Regions from separate parts of the Micromonospora sp. NPDC023737 genome, predicted to be linked through region 1. Evidence: predicted binding sites of a transcription regulator. Region 1 holds the regulator's gene; the other holds the start of a gene.
What was found. Region 1 encodes HrcA, which represses chaperone genes, less so after heat shock. Its sites were predicted from a motif close to GGTTNGCACNCTCNNNNNGAGNGTGCNAACC; they were not measured.
Positions count from the first base shown of each region.

Region 2: the regulator HrcA is predicted to act here: its motif matches at 1,536-1,566, upstream of groL (chaperonin GroEL).

Region 1 covers NZ_JBFAAL010000018.1:71,638-78,789, reverse strand. The annotation lists gene AB0F98_RS27485 (histidine triad nucleotide-binding protein) at 1-37, opposite strand, end outside; gene AB0F98_RS27480 (SDR family oxidoreductase) at 129-890, shown strand; gene AB0F98_RS27475 (16S rRNA (uracil(1498)-N(3))-methyltransferase) at 918-1,652, opposite strand; gene dnaJ (molecular chaperone DnaJ) at 1,806-2,951, opposite strand; gene hrcA (heat-inducible transcriptional repressor HrcA) at 3,021-4,043, opposite strand; gene AB0F98_RS27460 (DUF4870 domain-containing protein) at 4,306-4,965, shown strand; gene hemW (radical SAM family heme chaperone HemW) at 5,002-6,225, opposite strand; gene AB0F98_RS27450 (enoyl-CoA hydratase-related protein) at 6,245-7,030, shown strand.
Region 2 covers NZ_JBFAAL010000011.1:75,749-82,900, reverse strand. The annotation lists gene AB0F98_RS22220 (hypothetical protein) at 296-1,489, shown strand; gene groL (chaperonin GroEL) at 1,764-3,386, shown strand; gene AB0F98_RS22210 (hypothetical protein) at 3,572-3,814, opposite strand; gene AB0F98_RS22205 (GNAT family N-acetyltransferase) at 3,905-4,837, opposite strand; gene AB0F98_RS22200 (S8 family serine peptidase) at 4,906-7,152, opposite strand, start outside.

The sequences.
Region 1 (7,152 bases):
CGGCGACGATGCGGCAGAACAGGCAGTCTGATCCCATCCGGGCAGTGTAAGGAAGAGCCCCTCGTCGATGCCCTGCCATGGGAAGGACCGCTTCCCGCCCCCGGAGGCGGGTGCGGCAGGATGGCCGCGTGACTTCACGGGCGGTACTGGTGACGGGAGGCTCGCGCGGCATCGGGCGGGCGGTGGTGAAGGCCTTCGCGGCCAGCGGCGACCGGGTGGCGATCCACCACCGGGACTCGGCGGAGCTGGCCGAGGAGCTGCGGGCGCAACTGCCCGGCGAGGGACACGTGGTGGTACGGGCCGACCTCGCCGACCCGGACGCGGTACGGACGATGGTGGACGAGGCGGCGGGCCTGCTCGGCGGGCTGGACGTGCTGGTCAACAACGCGGGCACCTTCGGACCCGCCGACCCACCGCACCCGGTCTTCGAGAGCACCTACGAGCAGTGGCGGCAGCGCTGGCGTGAAGTGCTCGACACGAACCTGTTCGGCGCGGCCAACGCCGCCTGGTGTGCCGCCCAGCACATGCGCGACCGGGGCGGCCGGATCGTCAACGTCTCCTCCCGAGGCGCGTTCCGCGGCGAGCCGGCGAACCCGGCGTACGGGGCGAGCAAGGCCGGCTTGAACGCGGCGGGTCAGTCGCTGGCCGTGGCGCTCGCGCCGTACGGCATCGCGGTGGCCACGGTCGCGCCCGGCTTCGTGGAGACCGACATGACCAACGAGCACCTGAAGGCTGAGCGCGGCGTGGCGGTACGGGCACAGAGCCCCTTCAACCGGGTCGCCCGCCCCGAGGAGATCGCCGCCGCGGTGCACTGGCTCGCCTCTCCGGAGGCCGAGTGGGCGACGGGCACCATCGTCGACCTGAACGGCGCCTCGTACCTGCGCAGCTGACCCCCGCCCCGCCTCGGGACACGGATGTCACCAGCGGGAGAGGCGGGTGGCGAGGACGGCGAGGGCGGCGACCCCGGCCGTCGAGGTACGCAGCACGGAGGGGCCGAGGCGTACGGGCCGGGCACCGGCGGCGGCGAACGCGTCCACCTCCGCCGGAGCGATGCCGCCCTCGGGGCCGACCACCAGCACGATCTCGCCGGCGTCGGGAAGGTCCACGGTGGTGAGGCGCTCGTCGGCCTCCTCGTGCAGCACGAACGCGGCGGCGGACCCGCCGATGCGCCGGGCGACCTGGTTCGTCGACTCGTCCGGAGCCCCCGCGACCACCGGCAGCCACGAACGCCGGGCCTGCTTGGCGGCCTCCCGGGCGGTCGCGACCCACTTCTCCCGGGCCCGTACGCCCCGGTCACCGCGCCACTGCGCCACCGAGCGGGACCCCGCCCAGGGCACGATCTCGTCCACCCCGACCTCGGTCATTGCCTGCACCGCCAACTCGCCCCGGTCCCCCTTGGCGATCCCCTGCACCACGACCAGCCGCGGGACGGACGCGTCGACGTACCCCCGGGAGGTCACGTCGAGTTCCAGGCTGCCCCGGCCGACGGCCGTGACCACGGCGGTGGCGGTGCCGCCCTTGCCGTCGGCGAGCAGCAGTTCCTCACCCACCCGCAACCGCTGCACAGTGGCCGCGTGGTGGCCCTCCGGGCCGTCGAGGGTCAGCGTGTCGGCGGTGGGCAGCGACTCGAGGAGGAAGAGCGGGGCGGACACGGTCAACAGGCTAACCGCCGCGGCACCGGCCGGAACGGTCAGGCGGCAGTCTCCGCCCCGGCCGGCCTCGGACGGACTCACCGACGAATCAGCCGGCGTCTCAGGCCCGGACGGTGGCGGACCGGGCCCGGACCGGGCGGGCCGGCCGACGTGTCAGGCGTGACCGTTGAAGGCGTCGCGCATCCGGGAGAAGAAGCCGCCCTGCTTGGTCAGCTCGGCGACCTCCTCGCCCCGGGTCTTGGCGAACTCGCGCAGCATCCGCTCCTGTTCGGCGTCGAGCTTGCTCGGCGTACGCACATCGAGGTGCACGTAGAGATCGCCCCGGCCGGTGCCGCGCAGGTGCGGCACGCCGCGGGCGCGCAGCCGCAGCGTGCTGCCCGGCTGGGTACCGGCCTTGACGTCGACGGTCTCCTCGCTGTCCAGCGTCTTGATGGTCAGCCGGGTGCCGAGCGCCGCCGCGGTCATCGGCACGGTGACCCGGCAGTGCAGGTCGTCGCCCTTGCGGGAGTAGACGTCGTGGGGACGCTCGTGGATCTCCACGTAGAGGTCACCGGCGGTGCCGCCGCCGGGGCCGACCTCGCCCTGCTGGGCCAGGCGGATCCGCATGCCGTCCTCGACGCCGGCCGGGATCTTCACGGTGAGCGAACGACGGGTACGCACCCGGCCGTCACCGGCGCAGGTCGGGCAGGGGTGCGGGATCGTGGTGCCGTAGCCCTGGCAGACGGTGCACGGCCGGGCGGAGACCACCTGGCCGAGGAAGGTGCGCTGCACGGACTGCACCTCGCCGCGGCCACCGCACGCCTCGCAGGTGGCGAGGTGGGTGCCCGCCGCGGTGCCGGCGCCCGAGCAGGTGGTGCAGAGGACGGCGGTGTCGACGGTGATCGGCGCCTCGACACCGAACGCGGTCTCGTGCAGGTCCAACTCCAGCCGCAGGATCGCGTCGGCACCCGGCCGGGTACGTGGCCGAGGCCCCCGCGAACCGCCGGCGGCACCGCCGAAGAAGGCGTCCATGATGTCCTGGAAGCCGACGAACGGGCCGGCTCCCCCGGCACCACCCGGGCCACCGGCGCCGCCCCCGCCAGGCGCGAGGGGGTCGCCGCCGAGATCGACGATCTGCCGTTTCCGGTCGTCCGAGAGGACCTCGTACGCGGCGTTGATGTCCTTGAACTTCTCCTGTGCCTCCGGGTCCGGATTGACATCCGGGTGGAACTGGCGCGCGAGCTTGCGGTAGGCGCGCTTGATCTCGTCATCGGAGGCGTCCCGGCTCACGCCGAGAATGCCGTAGTAGTCCCTGGCCACTGCGTTCCGTGTCCTCATGTTCGTTTGCGTTGCGCCGGCCGCCGACCGGATCCGGCCGGACGGTACTGCCTAGTTCTGGGCCAGCAGATCGCCCACGTAGCGTGCCACGGCGCGCACCGTGGCGATGGTGCCGGGGTAGTCCATCCGGGTCGGCCCGAGCACGCCGAGGCCACCCACGATCGTCGAACCCGGGCCGTAGCCGGTGCTCACCACCGAGGCGGCGCGGAGATTGTCGATCTCGTTCTCGTCCCCGATGCGCACCCGCATCGAGCTCTCCTCGACCTCGCCGATCAGCTTCAGCAGGACCACCTCCTCCTCGAGGGCCTCGAGGATCGGGCGTAGCGAGCCCTGGAAGTCGAGCAGCCCGCCGCGGGTCAGGTTGGCCGTACCGGCCAGTGCGATCCGCTCCTCGTGCCGCTCGACCAGCGTCTCCAGCAGCACGCTGGCGAGGGTGGCCATGGCCGGGCGCAGGTCGGGGCTGACCTCGTCGACCAGCGCCTGCACCAGCGGGGGTGTCTCCGAGAGCCGCGTGTCGACCAGCTTCTCGTTGACCAGCCGCCGCAGGTCGGTGACGTCGTCGGCCGGGATCGGCCCCGGCATCTCCACGAGCCGCTGCTCGACCCGCCCGGTGTCCGCGATCATGACCAGCATCAGCCGGGTGGTGGAGATCGGCACCAACTCCAGGTGCCGGACGGACGAGCGGGCGAGGCTCGGGTACTGCACGACGGCGACCTGCCGGGTCAGCTGGGCCAGCAGCCGGACTGTGCGGTGCACCACGTCGTCCAGGTCGACGGCGCCGAGCAGGAAACGCTCGATGGCTCGACGCTCGGCCGGGCTGAGCGGCTTGACCCGGGACAGCCGGTCCACGAAGAGCCGGTAGCCGCGGTCGGTGGGCACCCGGCCGGCGCTGGTGTGCGGCTGCCGGATGTAACCCTCCTCCTCGAGCACCGCCATGTCGTTGCGAACCGTCGCCGGGGAGACTCCGAGCTGGTGTCGCTCGACCAGCGCACGGCTACCGACCGGCTCCTGCGTGGCGACGTAGTCCTCGACAATCGCGCGGAGCACGGCGAGCTTGCGGTCGTCGAGACCCATCCTCCCCACCTCCTACGCGCATCGGCCGCCGGCGTTCTGCGCCACGCGCGGCGTTCCTGGCACTCGACTGTAGCGAGTGCCAGTCTACGTCGGCAGGCCCGCCAACGCGATGATCAAGGACGGACCACGGGTGCGGGTCCTGCCCTCGTCGCGGTGACAGGACAGCCGGGCGGGGGGGCGGCCGGTGGTCGCCAGGTCGGACGGGTCGGCCCGGCGGTGTCGCTATGGCGTGACGTTGCCGGCGGCCCCTACCGTGACGTTCATGACTGAACCACCTCGCCCTCCCGGCGCGGGTGAGCCTGGCGGCCAGCCGTCGGACCCGACCCCGCCGCCGCCCGCTCCCGGGCCGTCCGCCGCGGACGAGCCGCCCACCGCACCCCTGTCCGGGGCCCCAGGCCCCGGTGCCTATCCCCCGCCCGGTGCCTATCCCCCGCCCGGTGGCTATCCGACACCCCCCGGTGGCCCGCAGTCACCCGGGGGCTACCCGCCCCCGGGTGGCGGCGCTCCTCCCGGGGACTACCCGCCGCCGGGCGTCGGGTATCCGACCGGCGGCGGCTACGGCCCACCCTCCGGCTACGCCGGCAACGAGGACAAGACCTGGGCGCTGGTCGCGCACTTCGGCGGCGCCGCGGGCATGCTCCTGAGCGGTGGCGTGCTCGGCTGGATCGCCCCGCTCGTGGCCATGCTGGCCCGGGGCAACCAGTCACCCACGGTCCGCGCGCACGCCGTGGGCGCACTCAACTTCCAGCTCGCCTGGTCGATCGTCGGCCTGGTCGGCTGGATCCTCTCCTGCATCCTCATCGGCTTCGTCGCCGTCGGCGCCGCGGTGATCATCGGCACCGTGTTCGGCATCATCGCCGGGGTCAAGGCCAACGAGGGCACCCCGTACCGCTACCCGATGTCGGCGAGCCTCATCAAGTAATCCCGACTGGCCGCTACCCCGCCGGCCGGGCACCCCCTAGGCCAGCAGGTCCCGTACGACAGCGTCGGCGAGTAGCCGGCCGCGCAGGGTGAGCACCGCGCGGCCGGCCGCGTACTCGTCCGGGGCCAGCAGGCCGGCGGCGTGCGCGCGCTCGGCGCCGGCCCGCCCCGTGTCGTCCAACACGTCGAGCGGCAGCCCGGTGGCGAGGCGCAGCCGTAGCATCACGTCCTCCATGTGCGCCTCGTCGACGGTGAGCACCTCCCGGGCCAGGCCGGGCGACCGTCCCTCGGCGAGGCGCTGGGCGTACGCCGTCGGGTGCTTGACGTTCCACCAGCGCACCCCGCCCACGTGGCTGTGCGCGCCCGGCCCGAGCCCCCACCAGTCCCCGCCGGACCAGTAGAGCAGGTTGTGGCGGCAGCGGGCGGCGGGCGTACGGGCCCAGTTGGAGACCTCGTACCAGGAGAAGCCGGCCGCGCCGAGCGCCTCCTGCGCGGCCAGGTAGCGGTCGGCGGCCACGTCGTCATCGGGGTACGGCAGTTCGCCGCGTCGCATCCGGGCGGCGAGCCGGGTCCCGTCCTCCACGATCAGGGCGTACGCGCTGACGTGGTCGGCGCCGGCGGCGACCACCTCGTCCAGCGAGCGGGCGAAGTCCTCGGCCCGCTCCCCCGGTGTGCCGTAGATCAGGTCGAGGTTCACGTGGTCGAACCCGGCGTCCCGCGCCTCGGCGGCGGCGGCGGTGGCCCGGCCCGCGCTGTGCTTGCGGTCGAGGATCGCCAGCACCCCGGGCGAGGCGGACTGCATGCCCAGCGAGATCCGGGTGTAGCCGGCCGCCCGCAGCGCCTTGAGCGACTCGGGCGTGACCGACTCCGGGTTGGCCTCGGTGGTCACCTCGGCGTCGGCGGCCAGCCCCCAGGTGCGGTCGACGGCGTCCAGGATCCGGGCCAGGTCGTCGGCGGGCAGCAGGGTGGGGGTGCCGCCGCCCACGAAGACGGTGTCGACCCGCGGGGGCGGGTTGTCGCCGAGCACCCGGGCGGCGAGCCGGAGCTCGGCCAGGACGGTGTCGGCGTACCCCTCGCGGGTGGCGCCCCCACCCAGTTCGGCGGCGGTGTACGTGTTGAAGTCGCAGTAGCCGCAGCGGCTCGCGCAGAACGGCACGTGGACGTACACGCCGAATCCGCGCGCGCCGACCTCGCGGGTCGCGCTGGCGGGCAGCGAACCGTCGGCCGGTACGGGTTCGCCATCTGGAAGGACGCCGGGCATGGCCACTAGTGTGCCCGGCATGACCTCTCCCGACGCGCTCGTGCGGGTCGCCACGGCCCGTGGGGTGACCACCCTCACCCTGGACAGCCCGCACAACCGCAATGCGCTCTCCACTCCGCTGATGACGCAACTGCTCGCCGGCCTGGCCGATGCGGTCGCCGACGAAGCGGTCCGGGTCATCGTGCTCGACCACACCGGGCCGGTCTTCTGCTCGGGTGCTGACCTCAAGGAGACCGCCGCCGCGTACGCCAGCGGGACGGTGCCGGCCGGGATGCTCGGCGACGTGCTGGCGGCGGTCTGGGAGTGCCCGAAGCCGGTGCTCGCCCGAGTGGCGGGGCCGGCCCGCGCCGGTGGCCTCGGGCTGATAGCGGCCGCCGACCTGGCGGTCTGCGCCGAGGAGGCCACCTTCGCGTTCACCGAGGTGCGGCTCGGGGTGATCCCCGCGGTGATCTCGGCGACCGTACTGCCCCGGCTGCACCCGCGGGCGGCGGCCGAGCTCTACCTGACCGGGGACACCTTCGACGGCCGGCGGGCCGCCGAGATCGGGCTGGTGACCGCAGCGGTGCCGGCCGACGGGCTGGACGCCGCGGTGCAGCGGTACTGCGTCTCGCTGGTGCGTGGCGCGCCGGGAGCTCTGGCCGGGGCGAAGCAGCTGCTGCGCCGCCCCGCGACCGCCGATCTGCGGGCCGAGGTCGCCGACCTGGCCGCGCTGTCGACCGGCTATTTCCTCTCCGCCGAGGGGCGGGAGGGCGTGGCGGCCTTCCGGGAGAAACGGCCGGCACGGTGGGTGCCGGCAGCGAGTTGACCCCTGGCACCCGGTGAGTCCGCGCCGACGGTGACGACAACGCCGAACGGGTCGCGGTGTTCCTCGCCCCGTTCGGCGGGCGATGGCGGCCGGGACACCGCCTGGCAGGGCCGTGTCCCGAT
Region 2 (7,152 bases), on a different contig from region 1:
CGGACCGGGTTCGCGCCGCATCACCCGGTCCGGGCCTCGGTCCGCGGGCGAGCGAGCTCGGTCGGTGCAGCTCGGAGGGTGTGACGCGGCCGGCTGCCCGAGCGTGAATGATCGACTCGTCGTCATCGCTGTCGGGCTGTCGCGGATCGGGTGACCCCCGACATCAAGGAACCCGAGTCGATCAAGCGTCCATCGGGCGGTTGATTCCGGGCCGGGCATCCGCCCGGCGGGGCTGCGCACGGGGCACACCAGCAAGGAAGATCATGAGCCGTTCCAGCTGTTGCTAGGAGGGTTCATGTCCGACCTGCCGCCCCCGGCCACCCCACCCCCGGGTCCGTCCGGCCCGCAACCCGGCCAGTCCGGTCCGCAACCCGGCCAGTCCGGTCCGCAGCCGGGTTACCCGGGCGGGCAGCCTGCTTTCCCGGGTATGCCGACGGGTTACCCGGGTGTGCCGCCGGGGGATCCGGCCGGTGCGGGCGGCCCGGGCGCCCAGCCCGAATGGGATCCGAACCAGCCGACCCCCTGGGGCCCTCCTGGCGGCTACCCGCCTGTTCCCCCGGCCGGTGGCTATCCGCCCGCCGCGGTCCCCTACCCCGGTCAGACCTGGTACGGGGGACCCGTCAGCGGTTGGTACCCGCCCGGCGTCGATCCGAACGACCCGCTGGTGACGCCGCCCGGGGTCGGCCTCGGCGGCTGGTGGGAACGCTGCCTCGGCGCCGTGCGACGCGGTTGGCGCGTACTGCTTCCGCTCCTGCTGCTGACCCAGGTCCTGCCGGCGGTGGTGCTGTCGGTGATCAGTGTCGGGGTGGATCCGAGTGCGCGGTGGGAGGCCTCGGTCGCTCAGGATCCCTCGATGCTGCCGGACACCTTCGTGGGCGACGTGACCACCCTGCTCCTGGTGACCGTCGCCGGAAGCGTGCTGGTCGGGCTGGTGCAGTGCCTCGGTTGGGCGGCCGGTACGTGGGTGATCGCCCGCCAGGCGGCCGGTGCGCCGGTCGACCTGGGTGCCGCCCTGCGCTACGGCGCGCGCCGGATGCTCGGGCTCTGGGGTTGGACGCTGCTGGCCGGTCTGATCATCACTGTTGGTCTCTGTTTCTGCGTCCTGCCCGGGATCTACCTTGCCGCCGCGTTGAGCCTCTTCGGTCCGGTCTACCTCTTCGAGCGGGAGAATCCGCTGGGTCGCGCGTGGGGGATGTTCCACAAGCGGCTGGGGATGGTGCTCGGGCGGGTGCTGCTGGTGGCGGGGTTGGCGATCGTCGTCAGCGTCGTGGCTGGTGGCGTGCAGGCGGCGGCGAGTGCGCCGTTCGGTCTCGATCCGTTCGGTTCCGCCGGTACGGCGATCGGTGTGATCTTGGTGCTGGCGGTCACCGGGGTGCTGACCCTTCCCGCGCAGTTCCTGCAACTGGTGGGGCTGGTGGTGACGTACGCCGAGCAGCGCGCCCAGGAAGGTCCGGTGAACAGCGCGAGGCTGGCTGCGGAACTTGGCTGAGGGGCTGGTGCTGCTTGCACTCGCCATGGGAGAGTGCTAAACAAGTTATTGGCACTCGCACACTGTGAGTGCCAAAGGTCGGGGCGGTGGGGCTGCGGTCACACCGGCGGGACAAGCCGCTGGTGGGGCACGTGGCCGGTCGTCGCGGGCTATCCGGCCCGGCCGAGGAGACGTCGTCGTCGCATGATGGCGACGTTCCAAGGTGCGTACACCAGGCGGCCCATCCGGGACACACACTCGGGTGGCCCGTGAGTGTCCAGGAGGACAACGCCGTATGGCCAAGATGATCGCGTTCGACGAAGAGGCGCGCCGCGGCCTCGAGCGGGGCATGAACCAGCTCGCCGACGCCGTTAAGGTGACCCTCGGCCCCAAGGGCCGCAACGTCGTGCTCGAGAAGAAGTGGGGTGCCCCCACCATCACCAACGATGGTGTGAGCATCGCCAAGGAGATCGAGCTCGAGGACCCGTACGAGAAGATCGGCGCCGAGCTGGTCAAGGAGGTCGCGAAGAAGACCGACGACGTTGCCGGTGACGGCACGACGACGGCGACCGTCCTGGCCCAGGCCCTGGTCCGTGAGGGCCTGCGCAACGTGGCCGCCGGTGCCAACCCGATGGCCCTGAAGCGGGGCATCGAGGCCGCCGTGGCCAGCGTCTCGGAGGAGCTGCTGAAGCTCGCCAAGGACGTGGAGACCAAGGAGCAGATCGCCTCCACCGCCTCCATCTCGGCTGCTGACACCAGCGTCGGCGAGATCATCGCCGAGTCGATGGACAAGGTCGGCAAGGAAGGCGTCATCACCGTCGAGGAGAGCAACACCTTCGGCCTGGAGCTTGAGCTCACCGAGGGTATGCGCTTCGACAAGGGCTACATCTCCGCGTACTTCATGACCGACCCGGAGCGTATGGAGGCCGTCTTCGACGACCCGTACATCCTGATCGCGAACAGCAAGATCTCGTCGGTGAAGGACCTGCTCCCGATCCTCGAGAAGGTCATGCAGGGTGGCAAGCCGCTGCTGATCATCGCCGAGGACCTGGAGGGCGAGGCCCTCGCCACCCTGGTGGTCAACAAGGTCCGCGGCACCTTCAAGTCGGTCGCCGTCAAGGCGCCGGGCTTCGGTGACCGCCGCAAGGCCATGCTGACCGACATCGCCATCCTCACCGGTGGCCAGGTCATCAGCGAGGAGGTCGGCCTCAAGCTCGACGCCGCCGGCCTCGACATGCTGGGCCGCGCCCGCAAGGTCGTGGTGACCAAGGACGAGACCACCATCGTCGACGGCGCCGGTGACGCCGAGCAGATCCAGGGCCGGGTCAACCAGATCCGGGCCGAGATCGAGAAGAGCGACTCCGACTACGACCGCGAGAAGCTGCAGGAGCGCCTGGCCAAGCTGGCCGGCGGTGTTGCGGTGATCAAGGTCGGCGCGGCCACCGAGGTCGAGCTGAAGGAGCGCAAGCACCGCATCGAGGACGCCGTCCGCAACGCGAAGGCCGCCGTCGAGGAGGGCGTCGTCCCGGGTGGTGGCGTCGCGCTGGTGCAGGCCGGCAAGACCGCCTTCGACAAGCTGGACCTGACCGGCGACGAGGCGACCGGCGCGCAGATCGTCAAGATCGCGCTGGACGCCCCGCTGCGGCAGATCGCCGTCAACGCCGGCCTCGAGGGTGGCGTGGTCGTCGAGCGCGTCCGCAACCTGGAGCCGGGCCACGGCCTCAACGCCGCCACCGGCGAGTACGTGGACCTGCTGGCCGCGGGCATCATCGACCCGGCCAAGGTGACCCGTTCGGCGCTGCAGAACGCGTCGTCGATCGCGGCGCTCTTCCTCACCACCGAGGCCGTCGTGGCGGACAAGCCGGAGAAGACCCCGGCCGCCCCGGCTGGTCCGGGTGGCGGAGAGATGGACTTCTAAGTCCTGAAGTTCCGGTCGGAAATGGGGCGGGTCGCGTCAGCGGCCCGCCCCGTTCGTCGTCAATGGGCCCTTCCCAACCTCGCCCGCCGTCCGTCGGGACCACGAGTCGCGCGCCGGACCAAGAGTGCGGACGCGGTGGCGCTCACCGCGGTTCAGGTTGAAGAGGGCTCGCTGGCCGGGTGTCCTCAGGTCGGCAGCGGTCGTTGGTTGCGCCGCTTGAGCGTCCCGTCGTACGGGGCGCGCACCTTGATCGGCGCGTCCACCATCTCCAGCGGCTCCTCGATCACCGGTTCTCCGGTGTCGGTCATCTCCGCGAGCTGCTCGGCGTCGCCGTAGTCCAGCCGGTCGATCGGGAGATGGCCGGGGAGATCGCCGACCGGCGTCCAGGTGACGGGCGCGATGTCGTCGCTCTCTTCGTCCGTGGTCATGGCTGCCTCCTCTACCGAAACGGTAGGGGGCGATGCCGGCCGGTGAGGGCGAATGGCATTATCTGGGTCTATATCCCATTCGCCCTTTTATCAATTGTCGATCTGCTTCCGGTACAGGAAGAAGACGCGCTCGATCCGGGCGCCCGCGCTGCGCGAATAGAACGGTACGGGCCCGACCCAGCCGATCTGCGCCGAATCGTGCCCCGCCGCCCGCTGGTCGCGCAGGCACCGCCGCAGCAGCACCCCACCGATCCCCGAGCCCTCGGCCGCCGGAGTGGTGCCCATCGGGCCGAACCAACTCGGCCGGGACGAGCCGTAAGCCGCGAAGGCGATCACCTCACCATCCCGTTCGGCCAGGTGGCAGCCGGCACCGGAGCGGCCCACCGAGCCGGTCAGCTCGGCGTCCCAGGTCCCACCGAAGGTGGTGCGGGCGAGCTCGGTCAACGCCGGCAGGTCCGCCGGCTCCGCCTCGCGTACCGTCACGCCCTGACCGGCGAGGCGGCGCTCCGCGGCATCCGTGGACCGCAGTGCCGGCGAGTCGTCGTACGACAGGTCGGCCGTCATGTTCCACGCGGTCCGGTCCTGCCGGTAGCCGAGCGCGAGCGCGGCGCAGACCGCCGGGGTGTACCGGACGTCGATGCCCGGCCAGGCGTAGTACGGCGGGTTGCCGACGAGCAGCACTTCCGCCGCGCCCAGCCCGGCGAGGCGCCGTTCCGCGGCACCCAGCAGCGCCCGCGCGGCGCCCCGGCGGCGGTGCTCCGGCGCCACCGCGACCAGGTCGACGTGCCCGAGCCGCTGGTCGGCCGCCGACATCGAGCCGATCAGCACCCCGACCAGCTCCGTCCCGCGGTACGCCCCCAGGGCGAACACGGGCCGGTCGGCCGCCGCCCGGGCCCAGAGCGCGTCCACGACGACGGCCGCCTCGGCCGCGTCCTCCGGCAGGTCCAGCGCCCCTTCGCAGAGCCGTACGACAGTCGGTGCCAGGTCGGGGGTCAGCTCGACGACGGTGATCTCTGCGTCCATGGTCGCCGACCCTAGATCACCGGGTACGGGTCAGCGCAAGAGCGCCGGCCCTTCGCCTCAGGAGCCGCTCAGCGGGCCGCACGCACGGCGGCGTACGCGTCGACCAGCCCGGCGCCGGTGATGTTGGCGTCCCCGCCGCACGCGTCCGACGGGTTGCGGGACCGGTAGGTCGGCTGGGCCGGTGTGGCGGTGTCCCGCAGCAGCTGCCGGGTCCGGGCCACGTCACCGATCAGCGCCGGGTTCGCCGACCACATCAACGCCACCACGCCGGCCACCTGCGGGGTCGCCATCGAGGTGCCGTCGAGGGTGGCGTACCCGCCGCCGGGCATCGCCGAGCGCACCCCGACGCCCGGCGCCACCACGTCGGGCTTCGCGGCGCCGCCGGGTGCCGGCCCCCGCGAGGAGAACTCCGCGACCCGGTCCCGGTCGTCCACCGCCCCCACCGTCAGCACGTCCGGGTACGGCGCGGGCGGGTCGTCGACCGAGCCGCACCAGGGGCCGGTGTTGCCGGCCGCGGCGACCACGAAGATGCCGGCGGCGTCGAGTGCGGCGGTCGCCGGCCGGAGAACGCCCAGGTCGCAGCCCTCGATCCCGGGGCAGCCCCACGAGTTGGTGAGGATGTCCGGTGCCCGTTCGGGACGCCCGGCGGTGAACGGGTCACCACCGGCCGGGAACGGGGCGAGCATGAACTGGAGACAGTCCAGGTAGTGGGCGGGGCTGCCCAGGTTGCGGGCCAGATTCACGCACCCCACCCACTGGGCGCCCGGCGCCACCCCGATGCCGCCGCGGCCGACGGCGCTGCCGAGCGTGTGCGTGCCGTGCCCACCGGAGTCGGTGGGGGAGCGGGTGCCGTCCCACGGGTCGAACCAGGAGTCGTCGCCACCCCGGAAGCCCTCGGCCAGGGCCGGGTGACGACCGTCCACCCCGGAGTCCGAACTGCCGACGACCACGCCGGCGCCGGTCACCCCGAGCTGCGTCCAGACCCGGTCGGCGCCGATCCGCCGGATGTTCCACTCCGGGCCGCTGGGGGTGGGATCGGTTCCCCGGGTGGTGCCGGCCGGCGCGGGCAACGGGCGCAGCCGCTGGCTCACCAGCACTCGGCCCACCTCGGGGCGGCCGGACAGCCACGCCCGCACCACCGGGCCGCCGTCGACCTCGATCGCGTTCACCAGGTAGTACGACTTCGGGCGCAGGTGCAGGCGGGTCAACTCCCGGCGCAGGTCCGCCTGGGACCGGTCGGCCGTGTCGACCAGCCGCCGGTACACCTCGCGAGCCCGGGCGTCGCGGCCGGCCCGGCCCGGTGCGGCGGCGGGAAGGTTGCTCAGGTCGGCCTGCTGGCGCAGCACCACGAGCAGGCGTTCGCCGTACAGCCCGGGCTGCCCCGGGCCGAGGTCCACCGCGACGAGCGCCACCAGCAGCGCCGTGACGGTGATCGCGGCCGTCCGCCGGCTCGGGGTACGCCCGCCGCGGCGGGCGAGCAGCACCCCGTACCCGGCGGCGAGGAGCAGCGCCACGGCGAGCCCGGCACCGGCGGTGACCGCCACCCAGTACGGCACGTCCCGGGTGCCGACCAGCAGCAGGGTGATCTCCTCCGGGTCGGTGAAGGCCAGCGGCCCGAACGCGGCGAGCCCGACGAGCCACCGGGTCGGAGCGGCGGACACCACGCCGGCCGGTCCCAGACGACGGGCGGCGGCATGCAACGCGGCCAACGCGAAACCGGTCGGGGGGAGGGTGAGCAGCGCCGGCAGTTGGGTGCCCGACTGGCCGGCGCCGGCGGCGAGCAGCAGCAGTGCCACGCCGGCGACCAAGCCGCCGACCAGCACCAGGCGGGCCGGCCGGGGCGGCTCGCCGACCGCGAACCGGGACCAGAAACCGGCGTCGAGGAGCGCCCCGGCCACCGCGCCGAGCGCGGCGGCCGCCAGCGCGGCGAGCACCGTCTCCAGCAGCCCGCCGAGCGCACCCAGCCAGGCCCAGGGCAGCAGCACCGCGAGTCCGCCGGCGATCGCGAGCATCGTGACCGGCGCGGGCCGCAGCCCACCGAGGGCCCTGCGGCGCGGCGCGGCACCGCCCGGGACGGCCCCACCCGCTGGTACGACCTCCGGCCGGCGGTCAGCGAGGCGGCCCAGGACCAGCGCGGCCAGAGCGGCTGTCACGGCGAGCCCGGCGAGGTACGCCTCGTGATGCACCGGCGGGACGGCCCGCAGCAGCGTGAGCGAGCCGAGCACGACGACGCCGGCCAGCCAGACCCGGCCGATGGCGCGGACCACGCCCGAGCGGGGCAGCAGGGCGAGCAGCAGCGCGGGCGTACCGACCAG